Regions from separate parts of the Peribacillus aracenensis genome, predicted to be linked through region 2. Evidence: a T-box and tRNA genes for the amino acid it is inferred to sense, from the RefSeq annotation. Region 2 holds a T-box; the other holds one or more tRNA genes.
What was found. A T-box is a leader RNA that pairs with one kind of tRNA and senses whether it is charged. The one in region 2 lies ahead of N0M92_RS08495 (valine--tRNA ligase), so its partner is inferred to be a tRNA-Val.
Positions count from the first base shown of each region.

Region 1: it encodes a tRNA-Val, which carries the amino acid that the T-box ahead of N0M92_RS08495 (valine--tRNA ligase) is inferred to sense. The anticodon was not compared.

Region 1 covers NZ_JANZMJ010000001.1:102,243-106,663, forward strand. Annotated here, with positions in the region: gene N0M92_RS00510 (hypothetical protein) at 1-295, shown strand, start outside; gene N0M92_RS29390 (hypothetical protein) at 295-852, shown strand; tRNA gene N0M92_RS00520 (tRNA-Val) at 1,442-1,513, shown strand; gene N0M92_RS00525 (hypothetical protein) at 1,914-2,330, shown strand; gene N0M92_RS00530 (GNAT family N-acetyltransferase) at 3,223-3,654, shown strand; partial or broken gene N0M92_RS00535 (transposase) at 3,820-4,079, shown strand; gene N0M92_RS00540 (VOC family protein) at 4,345-4,421, shown strand, end outside.
Region 2 covers NZ_JANZMJ010000006.1:64,517-68,937, forward strand. Annotated here, with positions in the region: gene N0M92_RS08490 (ATP-grasp domain-containing protein) at 1-404, shown strand, start outside; gene N0M92_RS08495 (valine--tRNA ligase) at 478-3,129, opposite strand; T-box leader at 3,172-3,400, opposite strand; gene N0M92_RS08500 (hypothetical protein) at 3,628-3,819, shown strand; gene ysxE (spore coat protein YsxE) at 3,876-4,421, opposite strand, start outside.

The DNA of each region.
Region 1 (4,421 bases), on a different contig from region 2:
AGTTGTCATAAGAAACACAATGACTGTATTTGTATTCAAAAGAAACCGGATGATTGCCATTGCTGTCATAAGAAGCACAATGACTGTATTTGTATTCAGAAGAAACCGGATGATTGCCATTGCTGTCATAAGAAGCACAATGACTGTATATGCGATCAAAAGAAACCGGATGATTGTCATTGTTGTCATAAGATGCACAATGACTGTGTATACGATGAAAAGAAAACCGATGAATGTCATTTGTGCCAGAAGAAACATACTGATTGTCACTGTGACCACAAGAAACATAATCTAGTGAGAGCATCTGCGTTCAGGGCTAATAAGAACACACCACAACTTTACAAAGAAGCGGGTACGCCCTCAGTAAAGGTTTTATACCAAACTGAACAATTTGATTTAGCAAATGAATATAATCCGCATATATCAACATTTATTCCAACTGAGAATGGAATTTATGAGATAACCGCAAAAGTCTCATTTTGTCCGTCAAAAAGAAAAAGTGATAATTACTCAAAAAACAAAAAAGATAGTTGCAAATGCGATTATTGCAAAAAAAATAGTTGCGACTGTGAGTATTGCAAAAAAAGTCATTCTTCAAAAGACAAAAAAATACCTTCTTCAAAAGAAGGATATGCCGCCTCCATTTCAATTAACGTAAACGGAGATGATATGGATATTGTTAATGACTTCTTTAGAAAATCAAGACCTATTGGACTATCGGTTACTACAATCCTTCAGTTACAAGCAGGAGATCGGGTACAAGTAATATTTAGCGCAGGCGCAAACGGAGAAATTTTAGCAGAGGCACCTTTAACCAACTTTCAAGCTGCTAGATTCCCCTCTCCTATGTAAAAATCTTTTCCTGTCTTTTCTTTGCTAAAATCTTTGATTGAGCACATAGACATCATATTTGTTAATTAAAGTTGAGAAAATCTTATATGTAGGAGCCTAGGATTCTCCTCATAAATGGTTAGTTGGATTCTATTCTGAGAAATTTTTGGGTCAGATCCTGCTGGCTTCTTTTCTTCTTTGACTTTGTTCAAAAAAAGGTTATCGGGAAAAATAGTAAATTCTATTGAACAAGTTCTTAAAAACAATGACCATATTCAGTGTCAGCTCCCAGTGTTATGACTAAAATAAAGACAACAACAGTATCGGACTACAAAGAAAAGATCCCTTCTCAATTGGGCTTCTTTACAAAAATCTGGAGATAACGGATTTAGGGAACTCATTAAGATGTAATGGTTTAAATATTGAACGAATTCTTACAAGCTTTCAACTTTCAAGGATTAACTTCCCAGGCCAATTTACGATAAAAACTTTTTTAGCAAAACTACTTGTTTTATTTTGAATACCACTATATAATAAATCTTGTCCAGTAAAGAAGTCAGCAACTAATTAAGGTTTAAAAGCAAGCTCTAAAGAGCTTGATTTACATATTGACTTGTTAGCTCAGTGGGAGAGCACTTCCTTGACAGGGAAGGGGTCGTGGGTTCGAATCCCTCACAGGTCATCAACTACCAAAGGCTCAAATCCTTGATATAACAAGGATTTGGGCCTTTTTTTGTTTTCAAAGATATAGTTCATAATATATTATTACTCAATTGGTGCGGATAGAGCAGCATTTAAACGTATTACAGGACGAGGCAAAGCCCTTTCGCTTATTCAGCTAACGATGGTGGTTAAAAAGAAGACCATCTTTTAGGATTTTCTTTAAAAGGTACATAATCATGTTCTTCAGAAAAATCCACTTTACTATAATGTGTTGGGTTACCTTTACTGCCAAATACCATGCACGGAAATTTTTAACTGTGTGATTTTAATATGCCTACAGTTTATTATATTGATAAAGGAAGAAGAATTTAATCTACTACTAGAATGAAGTAAGTCTTTAAAAGGGAAGTGATAGTTAAATGCTTTATATAAGCGATATCGAAGAGATAATTAATAACACATTAAACGAGCACAATTTGGATATTATTCATGAATTTGACAATAGTCTAAGTGCGCCTATGAGTTATAACGTATCGACCAATACTATAAAATTCAATTACCTTCAAGTTAACGGTTATAAAGGGAAAATTAGAATTAAAGAGACAGAGGAAGACTTTGTTAAAATTATTCTTTATCGTATGATTGGTTATTATTTAGATTTTAAGAAAAACAAACATGATTTAAGGATTTTAATGTATGGTCACGAAGAAGAAAAAGAAAAGCTAAAATCTGAAATAGAAACTAATGCTTGGGATTATGGGAGAACATTAGTACCTGAACAACTATTAGAGTCATATGATAAAGTTCGTGAATTAGATAAAATGCTAATAAAATAATGTACTCTAAGAAAATGGAGACCCGATTTTAAACTAAAACAAGAAAAAGAAGCCTCCTTGGAGAATCTCTCTGGATCTGACTTTTGATTGAGGAATTAAACTGATATCCAATAAGACAAGACCCAGAGAAAGAGGAGTTGTCTTAGCAAGCTTGATGAATAATCAAGTAGAAAATCACGTTCAAAGTTGTGCTCAATTTTTAAGAGAAAACATGGAAAAGCATATCGATTACTTGACTAAAGAAATACACTGGACTGAACATACTTCTGAAGAATGAACAACAAATACTAGATAAAGAGGAAAGAGAATTATTGTTTGAAGTGGGCTACAGAAAACGATTGCGTAGATAAGTATTATGACCTGCTCATCCAATGATTTGTTCATAGCAGTAATTTTTATATAGCAGACCATAATTACGCAACCAAACTTGAAGAAATTTAATCGATAACAATTTCTTGCAAGCATCCAAATCTATCCGCATAACATTGACGGTTTCTGTTAATACCATCAACGATTAAACAATTCCTAAAAGAGCCCTTGTGGTATATAAATACCAATCGCTACACCTTTGCTTATATCCATTATTTTTAGCAGTTCATTTTTTTCTAATAATGGTTATTTTCAAAGTGGTTCCAAATTAGCGCGGCTATCTTTTTTTGTACTTATGGATTTAAAATGAGAGAAATCTTATACCTGCTGTCATCTTGTTCACTTCAGCAGTTATATGTGTTTATCTATCCATCCTGGCAATATTTCGGTGATGTTCTAAATATTAGTTTTGAATTTGAGTATGAATAAAAGAAAGGAAACTGATTAGATTTCTTATTACCCAAACGGGTGCTTCCCAAAAAGGTTAATATCTTATTTATAGTTAAGGACAAAGGAGAGGACTATGGAAATAACGGTTAGACAAGTAGATAAAGAAGAAGTTTGGGAATTAAGGCATAAAGTTATGTGGGCAGATAAGCCCTTTGACTATATAAAATTAGAAGACGATGATTTAGGTATTCATTATGGGCTTTTTAAAGGAGATGATTTGATTTCTGTCATCTCACTTTTTATAAACAATAGAGAATGTCAGTTCCGTAAATTTGCAACCCTTCAACTAGAACAAGGTAAAGGGTACGGAAGTACATTGTTAGACTATATTATAAAGGAAGCACAGAACAATGGCGTGAAGAGAATTTGGTGTAATGCCAGAAAGAATAAGGTGGATTTTTATAAAAAGTTTGGCTTACAAGAGACTAACTCCAGCTTTATGAAAGAGGGTAAATCCTACGTTATAATGGAAGCTTATGTGCAGTCAATTATGGGGATTACCTGATAATATGCATCTAGTGACCTCTTCATCATTTAATCCCCTATATGTCAAAACTACAATTACCCTGATATTTTAATTACTAAACCCGTTTACACTATTAGCTTAAAGGGAAAATGGTTGTTTTTTTGTTAATTAATATTGTTAGGATTTCTACTTAAACTAAAGGGTGTTCACTCATCGGGTAAGTTTACGGCAACCATTAATCGTATTACTAAAAGGGGTTCGAGCAGACTACGTCATTCTCTGTATCTTGCCGTACTATGCGGCATAAGAAGTTCAAGGAACAAAAAGCTTAAAGCATTCTATGATAAGTAAAAAAATCAGAAGGAAAACCGGCCAAAGTGTCAATCGTTGCCTGTATGAATAAGTTGCTTCATTGGATTTATGCTTTATTAAAGAGAAAAGAAACGTTCCTAGATTTAGCGTAATTAACGGTTTTGTGAAACAGAGAAAAATCCTTCCAAAAGGGTTTTGGAGGGTTATTTGGCATGGCCAAAAATAGTATATCATAAGGGAAATGAAAATATTAGAGAAAGATATTGACATCCTATTAGCTGGTTTACTTCATTATTAGGAGCTGATCAGCAGCCCTTTTCTTATGGCACTAAAGGGGCAGGGTATTGAAAGAAGGAATTCGCAATCAAAACTAGAATTTAAATTAATAACTAATGGGATAGGAAGGAGATTCTTATGATAATAAAGGGTTTTGGAGGAATCTTTTGGAGGACTAAAAATCTAGAGGATATAAAAAAATGGTACAGTAAAGTCCT
Region 2 (4,421 bases):
TATATCTAATCGAGCATGCCGATGATCTTGCCGAACTGAATGATGGAAATTGGATAGTCCAAAAACCTGGCTTATTCGGCAGGGATATCCGCGTCTTTGTGGTTGGGAAAAAAGTGAAGGCTGCTGTACTTAGGGAATCCGATTCCAGTTTCAAGGCAAATTATACGCTGGGCGGATCGGCTTCTCTATATGAGCTGACTGCTTCTGAATTAACCCTTGTTGAAAGAGTAATAAGTTCGTTTGATTTTGGCCTGGTCGGTATCGATTTCATATTGGCGGAAGATGGCAGCCTCATGCTCAACGAAATCGAGGATGTCGTCGGCAGCCGGACATTAAGTGCACTAAGTGATATGAATATCGTACGGGAGTACCTTTCATTCATAAAAGAAAGAATATCATCCTAATGGAATATTTTTCTTGAATAGCATTTAAACACAAAAAGGATGAACCGGCTTCAAGCTGGTTCATCCTTTTGTTTTACAATTGTTTCAGTTCGCTGATCCTGTGGATTACAGAATCGCGTTTTTCGCTATAGTCTTTTTCCTTGGCACGTTCTTCTTCGATGACGCTTACCGGCGCCTTTTTAACGAAGCCCTCATTGCCCAATTTTTTCTGTACGCGCTCAACTTCTTTATTAAGTTTGTCGAGTTCTTTTTCAAGACGTTTCACTTCTTCGTCAATGTTGATCAGTCCTGTAAGCGGAAGGATTAGCTCTACGCCAGTTACGACAGCTGTCATGGCTTGAGCAGGTTCTTCGACTTCGATTCCGATCGTCAATTGTTCAGGATTACAGAAACGCTCGATATAGCTGCTGTTTTTCTGTAAAGTCCCTAAGATGGATTCATCCTTCGCTTTTAAGATTAAATTGATTTTTTTGCTTAGCGGTGTGTTCACCTCAGCACGGATATTACGGACGGAGCGGATGATTTCAACCAGCAGCTTCATTTCCTCGGCTGCAGCTGTATCCGTCAACCCTTCATTCACTTCCGGCCAAGCGGCAACAGTGATGGACTCACCTTGATGCGGTAGGTTCTGCCAGATTTCTTCGGTAATGAATGGCATGAACGGGTGTAACAATCTCATCGTGTTATCCAGTACATAAGCCAAGATCGAGCGCGTCGTCTTCTTAGCTGCTTCGTCTTCGCCATATAGCGGAAGCTTCGCCATTTCAATATACCAGTCACAGAAATCATCCCAAATGAAGTTGTAAAGCACACGGCCCACTTCACCAAACTCATAACGGTCCGCAAGTCTGGTTACGTTTGAAATCGTTTCATTCAAACGCGTCAAGATCCATTTATCAGCTACAGACTTCTCACCGCTTAAATCAATTTCGTCATAAGTCATGCCGTTCATGTTCATCAAAGCAAAACGGGATGCGTTCCAAATCTTATTGGAGAAGTTCCAAACCGCTTCCACTTTTTCCGTGCTATAACGAAGGTCCTGTCCTGGCGAGCTGCCCGTGGATAAGAAGTAACGCAGCGAATCGGCACCGTATTGATCGATTACATCCATCGGATCGACACCATTGCCAAGCGATTTACTCATCTTGCGCCCCTGTTCGTCACGAACCAGACCGTGGATCAGCACATCTTCAAATGGACGTTCACCTGTGAACTCAAGAGCTTGGAAAATCATCCGTGATACCCAAAAGAAAATGATATCATAGCCTGTCACAAGTGCCCCGGTTGGATAGTAGCGTTGGAAATCGACATTGTCCTTGTCAGGCCAGCCCATAGTCGAGAACGGCCATAATGCCGAGCTGAACCATGTATCAAGAACATCTGTATCTTGTTCCCAGTTTTCAGCGTCCGCAGGTTCTTCGTGACCTACATACACTTCACCTGTTTCTTTATGGTACCAGGCTGGAATGCGGTGACCCCACCAAAGCTGACGGGAAATGCACCAGTCGCGGATATTTTCCATCCAATGCAGGTACGTTTTTTCGAAACGGTCCGGTACGAAATGAACTTTTTCCTCATCGGTTCCTTTTTGAAGCTCAACGGATGCATCAGCCAACGGCTGCATTTTAACGAACCATTGAGTCGAAAGATATGGTTCAACAACAGCACCGCTTCTCTCTGAATGGCCGACTGAGTGAAGGTGATCTTCGATTTTGAAAAGTACTCCTTCTTCCTGAAGGTCCTTGACGATTTGTTTCCGGCATTCAAAACGGTCCATGCCTTCATATTTACCAGCCTTTTCATTCATCGAGCCATCTTCATGCATGACAAGGATGCGTTCCAAATCGTGACGGTTCCCGATTTCGAAGTCATTCGGATCATGAGCCGGAGTAATTTTGACCGCGCCTGAACCGAATTCCATATCGACATAATCATCACCGACAATCGGGATTTCCCGGCCTGTAATTGGCAAGCGGACCATTTTGCCGATCAAGTGTTTATAACGGTCATCTTCAGGGTGTACAGCCACAGCAGTATCGCCAAGCATCGTTTCTGGACGGGTGGTGGCAATTTCAATTTCTCCTGATCCGTCAACCAAAGGATATTTCATATGGTAAAATGCGCCCTGCACATCCTTGTAAATAACCTCGATATCGGATAACGCCGTTTTCGTTGATGGATCCCAGTTGATGATGTATTCGCCGCGATAAATCAAGCCCTTGTTATAAAGCGAAACGAACACTTCGCGCACAGCTTTTGAAAGCCCTTCATCAAGAGTGAAGCGTTCACGTGTATAATCAAGTCCAAGACCGAGCTTTGACCATTGTTCACGGATATGGCTCGCATATTCCTCTTTCCATTTCCAAGTCTCTTCTACGAATTTTTCTCGTCCAAGGTCATAACGGCTCACGCCTTCAGCACGAAGTTTCTGTTCCACTTTCGCTTGAGTGGCGATACCGGCATGGTCCATGCCCGGTAACCATAAAACGTCATAGCCTTGCATCCTCTTCATGCGTGTCAATATATCTTGAAGCGTCGTATCCCAAGCGTGGCCAAGATGAAGCTTACCTGTCACGTTAGGCGGCGGGATGACAATCGTATATGGTTCTTTTTTATCGTCACCCGTCGTTTCGAAAAATTTTCCATCAAGCCACCATTTGTAGCGGCCTTTCTCTATCGTTTGCGGATCATATTTAGTCGGCATAGAAATTTGGTTCTCTTCCATAACATTTCCTCCTTTTGGGCATAAAAAAAACTTCCATCATCACAAAAGGACGAAGGAAGTTGTTCGCGGTGCCACCTTTTTTCCGAAAAAGAAAAAAATCTCTTTCGGCTCTCAAATGGGATAACGGCTCTTCACCGGCCTTCGCTACTAAGGGGTTCACGAAGACTGCTCGCGGACGACTTCGGATGCTGCTGCCTGGAAACCTCGCACCAATTTGGTTTCCTCTCTGAAAAGTGCATTTCATCTTACTATTTCCGGTCTTTGCATTGATTTATATTCATAAGTAAAATCATTGAATGCATATAGTATATAGTACAAAAAACATGGGGCTCGAGTCAATCATCTTTTCGCTTACTTTCTCAGGAATCATCCCTTTTGATACAATTCAAGTTCATTTTCTTTATTTTATCCGCCAGAAACAGTGAATGTGACGGCTGTTTCACCTTTTCCACTGCCCACCCATAGAATATAAGAAGTCCTAAAAAGGAAGGTAATATTATGAAGCGAAGATATACTCCCTATACTTTACCGCCTTGGGTGAAGAAATTCCGCGGTGTCTGCCAGCAGTTCATCTTCCCCTTTATTGTGTTCCAAGGATTACGTACGCTGATTTTCCCGACTTTCTTCGATATGCTCCTGCTAATCGCCTTTATTTTCCTGGCCATGTCTTTGTATTTCGAATGGATTTAAGTATTCCCTTACAGCAAAAAAATATACATGACTGGAGATGATCCAATCATGTATATTTAGCTTGGGGGTGATTGTTCTTCTTCTTTGGTAGCCTCGGCGGCAGCCTTTTTCTGCTGTTCGATTTCTTCAATTTTCATCACCATATATTCAATATTTTTCAAAAGCCAAAATTGCCGCTGCAGTTGTGTAACATTATCAAGCTCTGAACGATGGCCCGTGCCATCGGAATAACCCTTCACTAATTCCAAAGCTGACCCAGGGAATGCCAGATAGCTTTGCATGAGCAGCAATTCTTCTTCTTTCAACGGAAAATAACGAAAATAGTTATATAGCCAGTCAACGCAGTCATCGCATTGGACAGGATAGGTCCTGGCCGATTTAACGAGAAATGGCAGTAAATCGAAATGCGGCGGAGCTGTATTCGAATTCTCAAAATTGATGAAGTAGCCATAACCCCGCTCATCATAAACGAAATGCTTCATGGAAACCTTTCCGTGCGTGACCACGGTTCGAACCTTTTCACTATCCTTCGTTTTTTCATACCAGGTTTCAAATTTCTTGATCGAGTACTTCAGCGCCTGTGAAATATCAGTGTAGAAAGA